Linked DNA regions of Marinoscillum sp. 108. The protein of the gene in region 1 binds, or shares a complex with, the protein of each later gene. Links are inferred from orthologs where the notes say so. Each region holds a gene or a part of one and is shown on either strand. Other genes may lie near its edges. The genes, in order: pheT and pheS.

Evidence for each region.
Region 2: the proteins of pheT (region 1) and pheS are in contact, whole or in part, in a crystal structure (PDB 6P24), measured with the Escherichia coli proteins. The link is inferred for Marinoscillum sp. 108 from one-to-one orthologs.

What each region holds. Positions count from the first base shown.
Region 1 is NZ_LR734808.1:3,646,019-3,658,061, forward strand. The notes cover bases 6,873-9,961. They hold pheT (phenylalanine--tRNA ligase subunit beta), read right to left. Parts: upstream 9,576-9,961; coding sequence 7,170-9,575; downstream 6,873-7,169. Other genes in these bases: GV030_RS14845 (hypothetical protein), read right to left, coding at 6,873-7,169; GV030_RS14855 (DUF1684 domain-containing protein), read right to left, coding at 9,712-9,961. Outside these bases: GV030_RS14820 (DUF3857 domain-containing protein), read right to left, coding at 1-724; GV030_RS14825 (transglutaminase domain-containing protein), read right to left, coding at 721-2,694; GV030_RS14830 (DUF3857 domain-containing protein), read right to left, coding at 2,854-4,848; rny (ribonuclease Y), read right to left, coding at 4,936-6,495; GV030_RS14840 (cell division protein ZapA), read right to left, coding at 6,578-6,862; more of GV030_RS14845, read right to left, coding at 6,870-6,872; more of GV030_RS14855, read right to left, coding at 9,962-10,320; DNA repair protein RadC, read right to left, coding at 10,334-11,038; rpsT (30S ribosomal protein S20), read right to left, coding at 11,132-11,383; GV030_RS14870 (zinc dependent phospholipase C family protein), read left to right, coding at 11,510-12,043.
Region 2 is NZ_LR734808.1:3,256,524-3,264,307, reverse strand. The notes cover bases 4,999-7,784. They hold pheS (phenylalanine--tRNA ligase subunit alpha), read right to left. Parts: upstream 7,006-7,784; coding sequence 5,992-7,005; downstream 4,999-5,991. Other genes in these bases: GV030_RS13205 (MraY family glycosyltransferase), read right to left, coding at 7,046-7,784; GV030_RS13215 (MoxR family ATPase), read left to right, coding at 5,014-5,979. Also shown: GV030_RS13240 (SpoIIE family protein phosphatase), read left to right, coding at 43-2,088; GV030_RS13235 (STAS domain-containing protein), read left to right, coding at 2,094-2,435; GV030_RS13230 (ATP-binding protein), read left to right, coding at 2,425-2,841; GV030_RS13225 (peptidyl-prolyl cis-trans isomerase), read left to right, coding at 2,838-3,692; GV030_RS13220 (peptidylprolyl isomerase), read left to right, coding at 3,646-4,998.

The DNA.
Region 1 (12,043 bases):
TTGATAGGTTTCCTACATGCCCATCCATTTCAAACCTGTTGGGTGCAGTGTATACTACTGGAGCATAATCCTCAAGTGTGTAGCTATATGGTTCAAATTCAAACGCCGGAAGGCTATCCACTGCCCAGTCGAAAACCAACTGCCCCTGCTCGTAGCTTTCTTGGGCCGAGACGTTGACGGACTTATGCCTGAATGGATTGCTTTCAGGACTTTCTATATGGAGGGTAGCGTGCAGCACACTTTGATACTCGTCTGACTGAGGGTACCATGTGGGATAAAACATTGAGCCCATATAGTCAATGGTGTATTCCACCTCTACGATGTAAGGGTATTTGTCATCAGTGACTTCATAGTATTTAGTTCGCGAGTCATCAGCTATGCTCGATCCCTTGGTACTATAGTCGCCAAAGTCTTTCAGTTTGATGTGTTCTCTCTCGTGTTCGTATATATCATATATTTTTATTTGAGCTGATTTGATCGCGCGGAAATCGTCATAATAGAGGAAAACAGATTTTAAATCTGTCGCCCTGCTGTTTCTGATGATGGCTCTGTATTTTCTGTGAAGAGAGGAGCTGGTTAGATCTTTAATCGTGAATGTGGTATGATCATACAGTACTATCTCATTGGCATTGGTTTTCAGGTCTGCGGGTACATCATCCAGCAGACCCTGAGCAACTCCTATATTGAATAGGAAAAAAGATAAAATAACAAATGATAGCTTCATGATTTCTTGAGTACGATGATCTCATTGTTTTTCTCAGCCACCAGTTGATAAAACTGTTTGAGGTATGGATATTCATCTGGAGAAAAATCCAGCTGATTGAGTTTGAACATACTCATGATTTGAATGTTGCTGCCGATTTGGTTGATGGAGTAGATAAATTTCCCTCCATTGTTAGGTAGGGTCACTATGGTGGATTCAGGAAGCTCGGCGGAAAAGCCTTCCGGCACCGCTATTTTGACAATAACTCTCCTGTTGATCTGATAAGGAAAATCTACCGGAGTGAGCCTTTCTTCCCGTTTGAAAGGATTTTCTGTCACCATACCATAGCTGATCGGCTGGAGGTAGACTGTTGCATTGTCATCAATGTCTTTGGCTACCGCAAAATTAAGGTTGAAGCCGGTTTCTGTGTCTATTTTCAGACTGTCCATTTCCCATTCCGAAAAGTGCGAAGTGATACTTTCGTTGTAATGTTCCTGTCCGCCGGATTTTACATTAGAATGAGCCTCCGTTTCGGCGTACCCATCCATTTTTACCGAATACTGGCTATTTAATTTTTCTTCCTCAAAGTCGAATTGTGAGATGACCGTTATGGAATGCGATGCGTCATTTTTCAAATCGATCCATGAACCTCCGTTTTCTGTGGCCATCCAACCTCGGTTGTTGAGACAGCGGGTTGGCAACATCCCAAAGGGTAATTTTGAAGCACCGTCAGTCAGGACCGTTCCTTCTGGTGTTTTGACTGCTGCTATCACATAGTTGTAGTCCTCATAGTTAGGATAGATAGGATGGGGGATGCCATGGCCTCTGGTGCTAAGAATTACAGGGTACGCCTCCAGACCAGCTTCTCTGTATACGGCTACCAGGGTCAGATTAATGTCTGCAACGCTTCCCTGGCCGTCGTTGAATGCGGAACGCCCTACTCTGTCACTTGTAAAACCAAACACATCATTGTGTGAAAAGTGATTGGCTAACCACGTGTAGATTTCTTTGGCACGGGTAGTGGGGTCTTCGCTGAGGGTGGAAATTTTGTCTTTGGCGAAATTGCCATTGTTCAGCGTTTTGCCAAATGAAGTCCAATCCATGATGTTTTTATTGAAGTCTTCATAGTTGCCGGCGACCATTTTGATGGGTCTGTTGGGCATGTGAATTGACATCAGCTGAAATTCCAGCCGGGCCGGAACATTGGGCTTGTTGTTCATGAAGGGCTCATCCTGGAGTGGTAATAGGTTATGACCGGTTTGCGTAGTATGGACGCTCACAGAAGGTAAGGACCCGGTGCCTCGTTCGACGTTTCCTCCCGCACCTACAGACTCCCACCGGTAGGTGAAGGTTTCATTTACATTTTCCTCCTTTCTATCCAGGACTACAAAGGAACCTACCTGACTCACGGTGTATTTGAAGAACTCCGGAATAGTGTAGCGAAATTCGGAAATTTCCACTGGCAGGTCATCCTGAAAATGCCAGGCAGATAGGGTGGAAATAAGGTCAGAGCTGAGGGTGTATTGATACTCAAACACCGACCCTTCACGTACGTCGGGCATGGCGAAACTGGTTTCCATCCTGTAATCATTGATTCTGGTGGTGTATTCTTCAGAATTTGTCAGTTTGGTTTTCTCTATTTTTCCATCGACAAGGTTATAAGTGAAGGCCTTAATGGCACCAATTTCTTCCTTGCTGTTACCTTTCAGAGGATCGTAAACCCTGAGTTTTATGTTGGCGATATCCTTGTCGAGTTTGTTAAATACTTTTATCCTACGATGCACTACCAGGTTATAGGACCAGCCTTTATCGTTGTTGTACATAAAATTGAGGGTACCGAATTCGCCCAGGACCATTGAATTGGCTTCAGGATAGAAGGCACATTCGGTGAGGGTTAATTCTTCTTCGGTAACCTTGCCAAACTTAATGTTGGATTTTTGGCCGAAGGCATGAAGGGAAAGTACTAGGAAAAGTAAAGTTAGGGATTTCATATGGCGGTGAGTTTAGTTTGGGAAGGATTGAAAATAAAAAAAGTCCCGAACTAATCCGGGACTTTTCTTAATTATTTTGGAAACGACTGAAGGACAGGATATGTAACCCAACTCTAGGGGTTGAATTTAACTACTGTAAACAGTGTTCTGGTAATTTTCTCAAAGTCTATTCAAGACGATCAATTCCTGATTTTTGTCGGTTACTAGTTGATAAAATTGTTTAAGATTTTGGTATTCGTTTGGGTTGAATTCGGTTTTAGATATTTTGAAAATCCCAACAAGGTTTATTGTGTTTCCCACTTGGTTTGTGGAGTATATGAAGCTTCCATCATTACTTTGAAGTTTGAAAACCCCTGATTCAGGGAGTATGGCAGAATAGCCATCAGGGATTTTTATTTGGGCTATGACCCTATATTCAAAACCATATGGGAAGTCAATTGGTGCTACCCTTTCAGGTCTCCTAAAGGGGTTTTCAAGCGGCATGCCAAGAATAAAAGGGCTAATGTAGATTCTCTTATTTGCATTAATGGCACGGCTTGCCGTTATTTCGAACTCGAAATGCTCTTTGCTTTCCTTGGTACCTGACTTAATATTGAAATTTTCAATATCCCAGTCAGAAAGCTTTTGGTCGATCTCCTGAATGAAGTTGGTTGCTCCGATTGAATCAACTTGCTCCCAGGTAGTAACGCCAGCGTAGTTCTTGTGTGTAATGTGTAGTTCTGAAGTTATTTGAGTCTCTTCGAGTGTCATGTTAATGGAAACTTCAGAGGAATAGTGAGCCTCTTTTTTGAGGTCAACCCATTGACCAAACTCATTGTCAACTAACCAGCCTTTCCCATTTAAGCATCTCTCCGGGATAGTGCCAAAAGAGAGCTTGGTGGTGGCATCTGCCAGAATCAATCCTGCTTCAGTCTTCACTCCCACGATTACATAGTTAAAGTCTTCATAATTTGGGTAGACTGGATGTGGGATGCCATGCCCTCTTGTGCTTAATATGATAGGGTAAGCGTTTATTCCGGCCTCTCTTAGCGCTGCAATTAAAGTTAGATTAATGGCCGGAACATTTCCTGAGCCTTCATTGAAGGCAATTTTCCCAGCCTTGTTATTTGTAACACCATATTCATTTGTGAATGAAAAATGGTTTTGTATCCAGTGATAAATTGCTGAAGCAAGATCGGAGACAGAGTCAGCCCTTAATTCCTTTATGGCAGGAGATGCAAAAGCCCCTTGGTCAAGGGTTTTTCCGAATGACTCCCAAGTCAGAATATCCTTGGTGAAAGATTCGTAATTGTCCGCGTAGAATTTCACAGCGGAATTTGGCATTTGACTTGAGACTAACTGGAACTCGAGTCGAGCAGGAAGGTCCGGTTTGTTATTGATATTGGGCTCATCTTCCAAGGGAAGAATATTGCGAGCTACAAATCTTTGTTCTTTGCTTACCGAATTTTCAGCTCCTATTGCTACTGCTTTGTTACCACCTATCCCAGGCTCTGATTCCCACTTGTATTTAAAGGATTCATGAACTGAGTTTGTTTCTTTGGTGAGCTCAATTGAGGTGCCTAGTTGGCTGGTTATATAGTTGAAATATTCAGGGATCACATATCTGATTTCTGACACCTTGGTTGGGATAGATTTCTGAAATTTCCATGGAAAAAGAACGGAGAGATAGTTAGATATGAGTATAATTTCATAATCTATTACCGAACCCACCTGAACATTCGGTAAGGTGAAACTAATTTCGGTTCTGTGGTCACTTAGTCTCGTTCTAAAAACCTCACTTTGATTCAATGGAGTCTTTTCTATTCTTCCGTCAACCAAGTTGTGGGTAATGGCTTTGACCGAGGATAACCTTTCGTGAATGCCTCCGTCCACAGGGTCATATAACCGAATAGATACGTTTGCTTGGTTCTTACCTTCCGTTGTGAAAATTTTGATGCGGCGTGTTATTGTAAATTTGGTGGTCCAATTATCGTTTAGATAATTGAATCGCAGATCACCATACTCCGCTATGACCATTGCTTTAGCTTCCGGGTAGAATGAACATTCCTTAAGCGTGAGTTCTTGCATATCTAATTTACCGAATTTCAAAGGAGGTTTTTGAGCCAATGATGGTAAGGAAATCAGAAGAAGGAAGGGAAGGATATTTCTTGGCATGATTAGGAGCTGAACGGAGAAAGTAATAATAAAAAAAAGTCCCGAACTAATCCGGGACTTTCTTTAATTATTTTAAAAAGCGGTTTCCTACTTGGCGAACGCCACGGCCCGGGTCTCACGGATCACGGTCACTTTGATCTGGCCGGGATACTGCATGTCTTTTTCAATTTTCTGAGAAATATTGAAGGACAGCTCTCCCGCACGCTGATCGGTAACGTTTTCAGCATCTACAAGTACTCGGAGCTCACGGCCCGCCTGGATGGCGTAGCATTTATTGACACCTTCAAAGCTGAGCGCTACTTCCTCCAGTTCTTTGAGACGTTTGAGGTACTGCTCCATGATTTCACGACGAGCACCAGGTCTACTGCCAGAGATGGCGTCACAGGCCTGTACGATGGGCGAGATCATAGTGGTCATCTCTATTTCATCATGGTGAGCACCTATGGCATTGCAGATGTCTGGAGATTCTTTGTATTTCTGTGCGAGCTCCATGCCTATGATGGCGTGTGGCTTTTCTGGCTCATCTGGCCATACCTTGCCAATATCATGCAGGAGGCCGGCACGCTTGGCTTGTTTAGGGTTAATTCCAAGTTCAGAGGCCAGGGTAGCACACAGGTTGGCTACTTCTCTGGAGTGCTGCAGCAGGTTTTGTCCATAGGACGAGCGGAACCTCATCCTACCCACTAATTTGATCAACTCCGGGTGCAATCCGTGAATGCCCAGGTCAATGACGGTACGCTCACCGATCTCTACAATCTCCTCGTCAATGTTCTTGGTGGTCTTACTCACAATCTCCTCTATACGGGCGGGGTGTATTCTGCCGTCTTGTACGAGTCTGTGAAGTGAGAGCCTGGCGATCTCTCTCCTTACAGGGTCGAAGCCAGAGATGATGATGGCTTCAGGGGTATCGTCTACAATGATTTCCACACCGGTGGCGGCCTCCAGTGCCCGGATGTTTCTACCTTCTCTACCAATAATTTTACCTTTGATGTCGTCACTCTCTATGTTGAAGACAGACACACAGTTTTCAATGGCATGCTCGGTAGCAGTTCGTTGGATAGTTTGAAGTACTATCTTCTTGGCTTCTTTGGTAGCCGACATATTGGCTTCCTCCATGATCTCTTTGATGTGTGCCGACGCGTCTGTACGAGCCTCATCTTTGAGCGTCTGTATCAGCTGAGCTTTGGCTTCCTCAGCGGTGAGGTTGGACACCTTTTCCAGAATAGAAACCTGCTGATTTTTTAACTTCTCGTATTCTTCTTTTCGCTTTCGAACAATTTCCAGCTGAGCCTGCAGGTTTTCTTTGGCAGATTCCAATTCAGCTTCCACCCGTTTGTTTTGCTCTATTTGCTTGGAGATGGTAGACTCACGCTGCTTGAGTTTGTTTTCGTTGGTGATGAGGAGGTTCTTTTTGCGGTTGGCCTCTTCTTCAAATTCTGTTTTGAGTTTGAGAAATTTCTCCTTAGCCTCCAGTACTTTGTCCTTTTTGATGCTTTCGGCGTTTACCTCAGCTTCTTTCAGGATCAGTTTCTTCTGGTCTTCAGCACTTTTTAGCTTCTTGGTGATAGACCGTTTGAGTATGACCCGGTCTATGACAAACCCCAGGAGTATCCCCCCCAGAGCAATCAAAATGTATAATATATCCATCGATCAATTTAAGTAGGTATTTCACATACATGGCCTGTCGGGGAGGGCCGGGAATGGGGTGTGGACTGTATTACGGAGGGGTTTAAATAGCGTTCGCTATCAATTGGCTAATGTTTCTCAGTTGATCAAGTGCTACTTCGTCTGTGGACTCTATAGTCTCTTCGTTTTTCATTTTGTCTACCAGGCAATCAAATGCCACCATGGCAAGCAGGTCTTGGTTGTCTTCTATACCAAACTGGTTCCGATAAGATTTTATTTTTTCATTTAACATCTTACCAGCACGTCTGATACGTTCCTCATCCTCGGCCTTTACCCTCATGGGGTACTCCCGGTTTCCTATTTTTAGCTTTATTGATAATTCTGCCATCAGGTATTTAAGCTTCACCCAAATGAGCAATGCATTTATCTATCTCCTTAATATAGTCGTCAAGCACATCCTTCACCTCGTTCGCATCGCTATCGCCGACTACCATGCTTTCTACAATTTTACTAATTTTCATTTGATTTTGAAAGTTTGCAAGATTGGCCTCCTGCTGTGAAGCCTGAGCTTTCAACTGTTGGTTCTCATTGCTTACTTTTTGGAGCTCTACTTTAAGCTGTGCGTGTTCACTAAGTAAAAGTTTAACCCTTCGTTCCAGATTGTTGATTTCAGTTCTCAGTGTTTCGTTGCCCATTTACTTTCTGATAATTGCTCCTACTTCATTTTCAAATGTGCTGATCAGGCCATTCATGACCTTATCAATACCCTTATCTGTGAGTGTTTTAGTTTTGTCCTGAATAAAGAAACTCAGTGCGTATGATTTTTTGCCTGCTTCCAGTTTGTCTCCTTCATACACGCTAAAGACATTAATTCGATTTAGTAATTTTTTTTCAGACTTGAAAGCTAAATCTTTAATCTCATTGTAAGATACCTTTTTATCCAGTACCAACGAAAGATCTCTGCGGACCTCAGGATATTTTGAGATTTCTTCAAACGACGTTTCCACCTTAGCGGCTCTTACCAGGTCTTTCCATAAAAACTCAGCGTAGAACACTTCCTGTTTGATGTCGAAGTAACGAGAGATTTTAGTTTTTAGCATCCCCAATTTCCCAATCACCTTATTATTGAGTTTCACAGCCAGTCCGTATTCCAAAGCCGGGTCCTCCGTTGGTTCTGTGGTATAGCCAACGACCTTTAGGTGCTGAAGCGATGAGAAAACGACTCTTGAGAGGTCGTGAAATCCTATTTTTCGGGCGCCTTCCAGCCAGCTTTCCTCGTGAGAGTCGCCACTCATATAGAATGCCAGCAGTTGGTCTTCCTTATATTTTTCGTTCTTCTGGGCGTAAATTTTACCAAACTCGAAAAGATTCAGGTTTTTGGTTTTTCGGTTGATGTTGTGTCTGACTGACTCCAGGGCGGTGTAGAGCAGTGAGGTTTTCATATACCCCAGGTCTTCACTCGATTTATTCAGGATCTCCACCGGCTCACCTCCAAGGCCCAAATCCTTATAGTATTTGGGGTTAGTGAGAGAATTGGTTTGTATTTCTGAAAAGCCCTTTCCGGCCAGGTAGGTAGAAAGATCTTCCTGAAGCTTGTAAGGCTCTTTTTCGCTGAATGAAGAGAGGTATCCTGCAGAGAGGGTTTCTTCCAGCGGGATATTGTTAAACCCATAAATTCTCAGAACTTCTTCTACCAGGTCTGCTTCGCGCGTCACTTCACTTCTGTAAGGAGGCACAATGGCGGTGAAGGAGGCGTCATCAATAGTTTCTGTCTGGATGTCCAGCAGATTAAGGATTTCGATGATCTGGTCGTTGGGCAGTGTAATGCCTATTAGTCGATGAAAATTTTGATAGGTGGTAGGAATCCTAACCGGCAAAATAGGTTGTGGATAGATATCCACCACTTCGGATGCCACGTGGCCACCTGCGAGCTCCAAAATCATCTCTGCAGCCATTTGAAGGGCTGGGAGGGTCATCTCGGGATCAGAGCCTCTTTCGAACCGGAAGGAAGCATCGGTAGAAAGACCGTGTCGCATGGCCGTACCACGTACCCAATCTGCTGAGAAGTGGGCACTTTCCAGGAAAATGCTGGTGGTGCTGTCTTTCACACCGGACTGTGTTCCACCAAATACTCCGGCGATGCACATACCCGATTGATCATTGCAGATCATCAGGTCTTTGTCACTCAGCTTCCGCTCCACTTCATCAAGGGTGGTAAATTTTGTGCCCGCTGGTAAAGTTTTTACGGTGATTTTGTTTCCGGTAATTGCGTCAGCATCAAAAGCATGCATCGGCTGACCGAGACTCATCATTACATAGTTGGTGATATCAACTACGTTGTTGATAGGGGACAGCCCAACAGCCTTTAACCGCCACTGCAACCAATCAGGAGAAGGCCCTATTTTCAGTCCGCGAATGGTGAGGCCTGAATACCTCGGGCAAGCCTCATTCTTTTCTACCGTTACCTCAATGGGTCGGTCGATTTCCGTTTTTAGACTTTTGGATTGGCGTGGTTCAATGGGTCTTTTGAAAAATGCTTTCAGGTCCCGGGCGGCCCCCAGATGAGAGGTAGCATCCCCACGATTGGGGGTCAGGCCAATTTCAAATACATAGTCAGAGCCAGATTCGAAAATCTCAATGAGCGGGGTGCCGTTGGGTTTTTCGGTATCCAGGATCAACAGACCCGCATGGCTTGTACCCAAACCTATTTCATCCTCTGCACAAAGCATGCCCTCAGAAACCTCTCCTCTTATTTTGGCCTTCTTGATTTTGAAAGGCTCACCGCTCGTAGGGTAGATGGTCGTGCCTACTGTGGCTACGATGACCTTGATCCCTTGTTTAACGTTGGGCGCACCACAGACGATAGGAAGAAGTGCTCCTGTTCCTGCATCCACTTTGGTGAGCTGTAGCTTATCTGCGTCAGGGTGGGGCTTACATTCGATGACTTCCCCAATGACAAGCCCTTCAAATCCCCCGGGTATTTTTTCCACGTGTTCTACACCTTCCACTTCCAGACCGGTCTGGGTAAGGGCAGAGCTGATTTCTTCGGGTGATTCTGAAAGCGATATATAGTCCTTGAGCCAATTGTAGGAAATCTTCATCCTGATGTAATTGTATTTTTTAAATCTGTTTTTAACCGGATCATCAGAGGGAATTCTGTCATTTTTCGTAGTGAATACGATCCCCCCGATATGTAACCGGCAAAAATAGGAAAGTGAAGTCTAATGCCCTATCAAATCAATGGTTATAATCTTTTTCGCCGGCTTCTATACGGAGGGGTAGCACATTTTCGGCAGGGGGCAGAGGGCAGGAGTATTCACTGACGTAGGCGCAGTAGGGATTGTAAGCGAGATTGAAGTCGATCTCAATGTTATCCGACTTACCTATCTGCAGGTCCAGGTAGCGGCCACCGCCATAGGTGCTTTCACCACTTGTGTCATCCGCAAAGGCTGTAAAGTATGTGTTAGGGAGAGCCCCAAAGCCGGCAGGCTTGAGAATGAGTAGTTTAAGTGATTGACCCTGAAACTTAAAAGATGCATAGGCAAATTTGGAATAGGGAGCTGAGGTGCCATCGCTACTTTGTATCATCACTCGGGAAGGTGATTGGATTCTTTCCAGATTGGCTCGGACCTTATAGGAGGGATCGATGGTGAAAAAACTGAGCGGCTCGTATTTCAGGTCAAACTGTGTAAAGGGCGATTGTTCAGAACTTTTCAAAAAGCGTACACGCTCGGCCCGTGTGTCGGCGACTTTGCTGATGTAAGCTTCATCTGAGTTGCCCGACAATGAATAGAAAATAATAGCAACAGCAGCTACCGGGATCAGTATAAAAAGAAGTTTTTTCATGTTGGCTCGAGCACTAAGGCATTATGGATTCATCCGAAAAGCTAAAATAGGTGTGATCTGTGAAAATGAGATGATCATATACCGGAATGTCCAGCGTCTCGCCGGCTGATTTTACTTTCCGAGTGAGTTTCTTGTCAGCTTCGCTGGGTTGGGCATTGCCGGATGGATGATTGTGTATGAGGATGAGGCCACTGGCCATCACATCCAAGGCTTTTTTGAAAATAACTTTAGGGTCTACCGCAGTGCCTGATACTCCGCCCACACTGATTTGCTCCTTTCCTATAATCGCATTGTTTCGTCGGAGCATGATGATCCAAAATTCCTCATGAGGCAGATCGGTGAGCTCCGGCTTCATGTATTCATAGGCATCACTGCTTGAGGTGATTCTGAGGGTTTTTCGTGGTTCGGATTCTTTTCTTCTTCGTCCGAGCTCCAATGCACTCACTATGGTGATGGCCTTGGCTTCTCCTATGCCTTTGAATCGGATGAGATCGGTGACAGAGAGCTTTGCCAGAGCATGCAAGTCATTATGAACGGTACTGAGGATTTGCTTGGCGAGATCCACGGCGCTGAGAGTTTTCGTGCCAGAGCCGAGAAGGATGCCTATCAATTCGGCATCAGATAAGCTCGCCTTTCCCTTGAGGAGTAGCTTTTCCCGTGGACGGTCTTCTTCGGCCCACTGGTGGATAGCTAGATAAGTATGATCGGATTTTTCCATTACCTGCCAGTATTTTACAGCACTGAAGATAATAAAAAACCCTATTCGCCATGCGAACAGGGTGTGAATATCCTGAAGAGGACAAACTAAGTCTTAAAGCGCGTTAACTCTTTTAGTTAAGCTTGATTTAAGATTAGCCGCCTTGTTATTGTGAATGATATTATTCTTAGCAAGTTTATCTACCATGCCCAAAACTTCACCCAAAAGCTTCTGTGCTTCGGTTTTGTCTGTAGCTTCTCTCAACCTTTTGATAAAGGTTCTGGTAGTTTTATGCTGATAACGATTTCTGAGTCTTTTTGCCTCGTTTGATCGTATTCTCTTTAATGCGGATTTATGATTTGCCATAAGCTTTTTATTCTCCTATCCTTGTTTAAGGGATGCAAAGATAGAGCAATTGGTAAAAAAAACAAATACATTTCATAATGTTCACCTTAAAAAACCCACGAAAAAAATGACTAATTTCATTTTGCGATGAAAGGAGCACATAAAGTTTATCTAATAGTGCTATTGGGGGCGATAGTCTCCAGTAGTTGGGGGTTTTTCTCCCATCAGAAAATCAATCGGGTGGCGGTGTTTACACTGCCCATAGAAATGATGGGTTTCTATAAGTACCACATTCAATATATCACCGAGAAGGCGATTAACCCCGACAAACGCCGATACATCATGAAGGAGGAGGCTGCCAGACATTACATAGACCTGGATGTATATGGCGACAGTGCTTTGTATAATATGCCTCGCTACTGGAATGATGCTGTAGCCATGTACACCGAGGATACTTTGCAGGCCTATGGCATAGTGCCCTGGCATATCAATCTGGTGAAATATCAGCTGACCCAGGCGTTTCTCAATAGGGATGCTGACCGTATCTTAAGGTATTCGGTGGATCTGGGGCATTATATAGGAGACGCTCATGTGCCTCTGCATACCACCGAGAATTACAATGGGCAGCTTACGGGACAGTTGGGTATTCATGGGTTTTGGGAATCTCGCCTGCCGGAAGTA
Region 2 (7,784 bases), 400 kb from region 1 along the record:
CTTTTTTATTAAGGGTCACCCCCGTATTTTTGCGGCACGCCGATGCTCTCCGAAAAACTCAAAATACGACTTAGCTTTTTAGCAGGCATCCTGTCATGGCTACTGTTTACTTTTTTTGATCTCTACCTCCTTTTTGTAGACCAGTACCAGCTCAATGTAGACTTGTCGGCCATTTTGCCACAGATTTTCCTGACGACCCTGGTGCTTTCCACCCTGTCTTACTACCGGTACACCATCACCAAGGCAGATAGCATCAACTTCATCGATCTATTATGGCGGGTGTTCATTACCGGCCTGGTCACCACCATCGGCTCGCTTTTCATCCGGTTGTTTTTCTATATTTTCGGTAACAGCACCATCAGTGAAAATCCATTCACGGTAAATTTCCTCTACAACATCCTGATCGGGCTAGTGGTCGTCTATCTGGTTTCCACATTTGTGGTTTGGAAACGACTGATCCTGTATCAGAAGTCCAAAAACCTCATCCAGCTCTGGGGATTCTTCGAGTATGCCTTGCTGGGAAGCCTGATTTTTGACCTGTTTGGCAACAAATTTCTCAGCGTCAACTTCAATACGGCACTGATCTTTTTAGGAGGCCTGGGCATTATCCTTGCTTTTAACCTCAAGTGGATTGCCTACCTCAATTTCAAACAGAAGTGGAAAAGCATTCTTTTCATTATTCTCTCAGGCATCTATCTGTACCATTTCCTGCTGAACCTGATGAATTTTTCGGAGACCGGCGCCCTCAATCTGGACCTGCTGGATCGGGCCTACTTCGTTTCGCTGTTTATCTTCATCATATTGTATGCGGGCATTTCCATCCTGGTTACCCTCTTCAACCTACCCACTTCTTCTGTTTTTGAGCGGAAGCTCCAGGAGGCTATTGACTTTCAAAAGCTGAGCCAATCCATTCCGGCAGGGCAGAGTGCCGAGCAGACCTACGACATCCTGCTGGAGAGCTCTATGAGCGCCGTATTTGCGGATGCTGCCTGGCTGGAGATCAGTGGAGAAGAGCCCATCCTACTCACCCGTGGCGTCACTACCCTCACTGTGAAAGATATTAAAGAGAGTGTACGACAGGACTTTATCAAAAAAATACTGAGTCAGCAGGTCTCCAATGAATTTGCCCCCAGCAAGGTCATTGGCACCCTCAATCATCCTGACTTCAAATCCATCATCGCCGTGCCGGTCATGGTTCAAAACGAACAAATAGGTTCTCTGGCTTTACTGCAGGAGGTAGGCGACGCCTTCAACCGGGAGATGGTGGACATCATCACCACGTTTGTAAATCAGGCCAGCATCTCTATTGAAAACTTCCACCTCATCAGGGAGGCACTTGACAATGAGCGTTACAAGGAACAATTGAAGATTGCTAAAAGTGTGCAAAAGAGCCTGTTGCCTTCGGTACTCGAACGCAACGACTGTTTTGAAATAGAAGCCTATAGCATGGCTGCCGATGAAGTGGGGGGAGACTATTATGATATCATTGAGCCTTCTAAGGACATCTTTAACCTGATCATCGGGGATGTGTCTGGTAAAGGCACGTCCGCTGCGTTCAATATGGCTCAGATGAGGGGTATTTTTCACAGCCTGGCCCAGGATGTAAGTACCCCAAAGGAATTTATCACCAAAGCCAACTCCGCCATAGGCCGTTGCCTGGAGAAAAACTCCTTCATTACCGCCATTTTCTTCGTGATCAACACCCGGGAAAAAAAATTCTGCTATGCAAGAGCGGGGCACTGCCCGGCCATGTATTATTCAGCTTCAACCGGAAATATCACCCTTTTAGAGAAAGAAGGACTGGGACTGGGTATCCTGAGAAACTCGCAGTACAACGAATACGTTCAAGAAGAAACCATAAACTACCAGCCAGGTGACTTATTGCTCCTGTACACAGATGGTATTTCAGAAGCCAAAAATGAATACAAGAAGCAATATGGCGCGGATGGCCTGAAATCCTCACTGCAAAACCACATTAATGCGCCTTTGGGTAAACTGAAAGATATGCTCATTAACGATCTGCTGAAATTTTTGAATGGAAACAAATTGGACGATGATTATACACTTACCATCGTCAGGTTTAAATAATAACTATGGTAGAAATAAACATACAGGCTGAGTCGGATTACCAACTCATAGAGGTCAGGGGAGAAGTGGATGCCAGCTCATCGATAGAACTGGACAATGCATTGAAATCGGCAGCTGAAAACTATGCTAAAATACTGATCAACCTCAGCAAACTAGAGTATATCTCTTCCGCTGGGTTGGGGGTGTTTATTTCCTATCTGGAGGAGCTCAAGACCAATGACATCAAATTGGTTATTTTCGGTCTCCAGGAAAAAGTCAGAGAGGTTTTTGACATTCTGGGGCTACAGCATTTGATGAATATTACCAATAACAAAGAAGAAGCCCAGGCGCTTTTGAATGGAAAATAAGCTGACCATATCGTGTAGCAAGCAGAATCTTGCCAAGATCAGACAGTTTGTTGCCGACATCCTACATCGTCAGGCCATCAAAGAAGTGGAAGCACACAAGCTCGTACTTGCAGTGGATGAAATCTGTGCCAACCTGATCATTCACTCCAATCATTGTAATCCCACACAAACCATTGAAGTCTACGTTGATTTTCAGCCAGCCGAGCAAGTCACTTTTGTCATCCGAGACCAGGGGATCAGCTTCAATCTGAGTACTTATGCTGAACCCTCGCTGGATGAGATCGTCTCTTCCAGAAGGAAAGGTGGCGTAGGGCTGATGCTGGTCAAGAGAATAATGGACAAAATAGAGTTCTCTACCGAGAAGAATTACAATATTTGCAAGCTGACTAAAAAGCTGAGTGAATGAAATATGGCTGGATCATAATTTTGGCATTTTCCTACGGATGCGAGTTTTTCAAACCGAAAGAAACAGCCACCGAAGCGCCCATTGCCAGGAGCATGGAGAGCTACCTCTACCCTTCCGATCTGGATGGACTTTTTCCCGCCAATATTTCCTCTGATGACAGCACCAAGCTGGCGGAGAAATACATAGAAGACTGGATCAAGAAGCAGCTGATGATTTCACGATCTTCGCAAGCAGTGGATTTTAACGAGGCAGAAATCGAGCGTAAAGTGTTGGATTATCGCTATGCCCTCATGGTTCATTCTTTCGAGAAAAAATACATCACACAAAACCTGGACCGAGAGGTAAGCACCGAGCAGGTCACCAACTACTACAACGGCAAAGCCGATAACTTTTTGCTCAAGCAAAACATCGTGAAATGCATCTTTGCGCAAGTTCCCAAAAACGCACCCAACCTTGCCCAGTTTCGGCGTAACTTCCGGGCGCATCCCGAAGGAAATCTGGAAGACCTGAAATCATACGTTTCTCAATTTGCCACTAAATCATACCTCGAGGATACTACCTGGATTATTTTCGATGAACTCATCCTGGGAACTCCGCTGGAAACGCTGGAAAACAAAAACCAGTTTCTTTCGAAAAACAAGTACTCCGAAACGACAAATGAGGAATACATCTATTTTCTAAATATCTTCGATTTTAAAATTTCAGATGAGATTTCACCGTTAGAGTTTATCAGAGAAGACATTAAAAACATAATCATCAATAAGAGGAAAATTGCGCTGAAGAAGGAGCTAGAAGAAAAAATTTATGATGAATCAAAGGAACAACATCTGTTTGAAATATATCGCGATTAGCATCGCTCTCATCTTACCGCTTATTACCAATGCCCAAACAGAGGGCGTGGTGGTAGATAAGATTATTGCTAAAGTGGACAATTACATTATCCTCAAATCTGACCTGGAAAAGGCTTATTTGGATTACCTGTCTCGTGGGGAGTTCAGAGGAAGCACTGCCAAATGCAACATACTGGAACAGCTGGTGGTGAACAAAATGCTGGTAGCCAAAGCTGAAATAGACTCTGTGGAGGTAGCCGATGAAGAGGTGCGAAGCAACCTCGGCAGGAGAATGGAGTACATGATCTCTCAGATAGGCTCCCGGGAGGAGATAGAGGCCTATTATAAGAAGTCAATGGATCAGATAGAAGCAGATCTTTTTGACGACATCAAGGAACAAATGGTCATCCAGCGGATGCAGCAAGATATTACTGCTGATCTGAAGGTGTCTCCGGCAGAGGTGAAGAGATTCTTTGGCAAAATTCCTCAGGATAGCCTTCCATTCTTCTCCACCGAGGTGACAGTAGGGCAGATCGTAAAGCAACCCAAAGCTGGTACCAAGCAGAAGGAAGATGTAAAGAAGCTCATGTATGAAATCCGGGGAAGGGTTCTCCAGGGAGAGTCTTTTGCCGCTTTGGCCAGGCAATATTCTGAAGATCCGGGCTCAGCAGCCAGAGGTGGGGAGCTCCCCTTTTACAAGCGGGGAGATTTGGCACCCGAGTTTGAGGCCACAGCCATGACCTTGAAGGAAGGCGAGCTTTCTATGCCCATAGAAACTCAGTTTGGCTATCACCTGATAGAACTTCAGCAAAAACGTGGAAATACCTTCAAAACGCGGCACATACTCATCTCTCCGAAACCTTCGTCTGAGGATGTGATCAAGGCCCGGACTTACCTAGACAGTCTCAGAACCGCCATTGTGAATGACAGCATTACATTTCAGGCGGCAGCTAAGGAATACTCTGATGATCAGCTCACCTCATCCAATGGTGGCTTTTTTCTGGATGATAATGAGTCCAACAGGGTCTCAGTAGATCAATTGGATCCTACCATATTTTTCACATTGGATACCATGAAGATCGGGAGCATCACCAAACCACTGGAATTTCAGCAACCCGATGGCTCCACCGCTTTCAGGATTCTTTATTATAAGAATAGATTGGCCCCTCATCAGGCCAACCTGAAAGATGACTATCAAAAAATAGCAGCAGCTACCCTCAATAATAAAAGAAATAAAATTTTATCCGAATGGTTTGATGATGCCAGGGATGAAGTTTACATTGATATCGATCCAGAATTTGATCACTGTAACCTACTGGAACAATAACCGAAAAGTCTGAATATGTCTGAAATGGAGAATGAAGTAGAAGTGGCGAATGAGTTACATGCCGCTTATCAGAAACTGGAACAAGAAATCGGCAAAGTAGTAATCGGTCAGAAAGAAGTGGTCAGATTGCTCATCACTTCCATTTTCTGTGGCGGACATGCACTGCTGGTGGGTGTTCCTGGTCTGGCGAAAACCCTTCTGGTTCACACCATGGCTCAGTCACTTGGGCTTAATTTCAGCAGGATTCAATTTACTCCCGACCTCATGCCCTCGGATGTACTAGGCGCCGAAACTTTAGATCAGGAGCGCAATTTCCGCTTCATCAAGGGACCTATTTTCTCCAATGTCATCCTGGCAGATGAGATCAACAGAACGCCTCCTAAGACCCAGTCTGCGCTCCTAGAAGCCATGCAGGAAGGCGCGGTAACTACCGGAGGTAATAACTACATACTTGACAAGCCGTTTTTCGTGCTGGCCACGCAAAACCCCATTGAGCAGGAAGGTACTTACCCGCTCCCTGAAGCCCAGCTGGACCGCTTCATGTTTATGATCAAGCTTAATTACCCATCTCTTCAGGAGGAGTTGAGTATTATCAAGCAAACCACTTCGGGTGACGACTATGCTGCAGGTGAAATTCTCACTAAGGAGCAAATTATTAAGTTTCAGAAACTTGTGAGAAAAGTACCTGTGGCTGATAATGTCTTTGAATATGTGGTCAACCTGGTCCATAAGACCAGGCCATTTACTGAAAATGCAGACCCAATTAGCAATGAGTACCTGGAATGGGGAGCAGGGCCTCGGGCCAGTCAGTTTTTAATCCTGGCAGCCAAATGCAATGCGCTCCTCAAAGGAAAATACTCACCAGATATCGAAGACGTACGGGAAGTCGCTAAGCCAGTCCTCGTTCACAGAATCGTAAAAAACTTCAAAGCCGAAGCTGAAGGCAAAACCGAGGAAACCATTATTGATCAGCTGTTATAAGCAAGTGATTCCCTAAAACTGCTTCAAAAACCTAAGGTCATTTTCTGAAAAGAGTCTGATATCATCAATCTGATACTTCAGCATGGTGATTCGCTCAATACCCATACCGAAAGCAAATCCGCTATACTCCTTCGGATCTATACCACAGCTTTTCAGTACATTGGGATCTACCATTCCGGAACCACCAATTTCCACCCAACCTGTGTGCTTACAGATTTTGCAGCCATCGCCCTTGCAAATGAAACAGCTAATGTCGATCTCCGCACTGGGTTCTGTAAAAGGGAAAAATGAAGGCCGAAAACGAATCTGAGTATCTTCTCCAAACAGCTCCTTGGCAAAATGATAAAGCGTCTGTTTCAAATCTTTAAAAGACACGTCCTTGTCTACATACAGGCCTTCCACCTGATTGAAAAAGCAATGGGCACGCGCTGAAATGGCCTCATTTCGAAACACCCTGCCCGGCATGATAGACCGGAATGGGGGCTTACCCTGCTCCATTAGTCTGATTTGCACATTGGATGTGTGGGTTCTGAGCAAAACATCCGGGTTCTTGGAGATAAAATAAGTGTCCTGCATTTCGCGCGCAGGATGGTTTTCGGGAAAGTTGAGTGCTGTGAAATTATGAAAGTCGTCCTCGATTTCAGGCCCTTCTTTGACACTGAACCCTTGCCGCTCAAAGATTTGGATGATCCTGTTCTTAACTTTGGAAAGGGGATGCACAGAGCCCTCTTCCACTATGGGGGGCAGCGTCACATCCAGGTCTTGTGCACCGGCATCACTCATAGAGGAGCCATTCACATGATCAATTAGCTCCTGAAATTTCTCCTGAGCCTTTTGCTTGAGTACATTGAGCTCCCCGCCGATCTCCCTTTTTTGCTCATTCGGGACTTTCTTAAACTCTTCAAAAAGCTCAGTCAACACACCTTTCCGGCTGATAAATCTCAACCTGAACTGTTCGAGCTCTTCCTTATTTTTGGCAATGGCTTTGTCTATGGCCTCTATATATGTCCCGATCTTCTCTTTCATCTTTTCTAGCTATCGGGCAAAAATAATAAACAGAAGCTTCTTAAGCAGACTTAGAAATATAAAGATCAGATGATTTAGTGGCCACCGGAGTAATCTTACCAAGATGCCCCTTTCGTTTGAGTTTGTAACCCAATGTCATAGTCACTCCCACACACATGGCGGTAATGATCAGCATAAGCGAGCCATTTCCCAAATAAGGGTCGAGCAGCAGAGCCATTGACAGAATTAGTAAATTGAACAACCCGAGAAAGATTGTAGCCTGAGCGTGATTCAAGCCTAGCTTTAGTAATCCATGATGTAGGTGATTCCGATCTGGATCCAAAGGATTCTTTCCGTTGCTAAAGCGAATGGTAAAAACACGCACTGTATCAAATATGGGAAGAATCAATGCTGCAATGCAAACCGATACACTGGAAGTAATTTCAAAGTACCCAAGGGTCATCCCTGGAGCTACGTTGATAAACAAGATAGCCAGTGATGAAATAATAAAACCAAGAATCATGGAGCCTGTATCGCCCATAAACACGCGAGATGGATTCCAGTTGTAGAGCAGGAAAGCAAACAATGACCCTACCACAGAAAGGCAGAGTACAGAATATGCATAGTACCCTCCAGTAAGAAACACCCACCCGAAAAAGGATAATATCAGTATACCAATGGTACCCGCCAGACCGTCAATACCATCTATGAGATTAAAGCTATTGGTCAGCCCAACTAATACAAAGATTGTAAACGGAATGCTAAACCATTCTGGCATCTCCCCTATTCCAAACATGCCA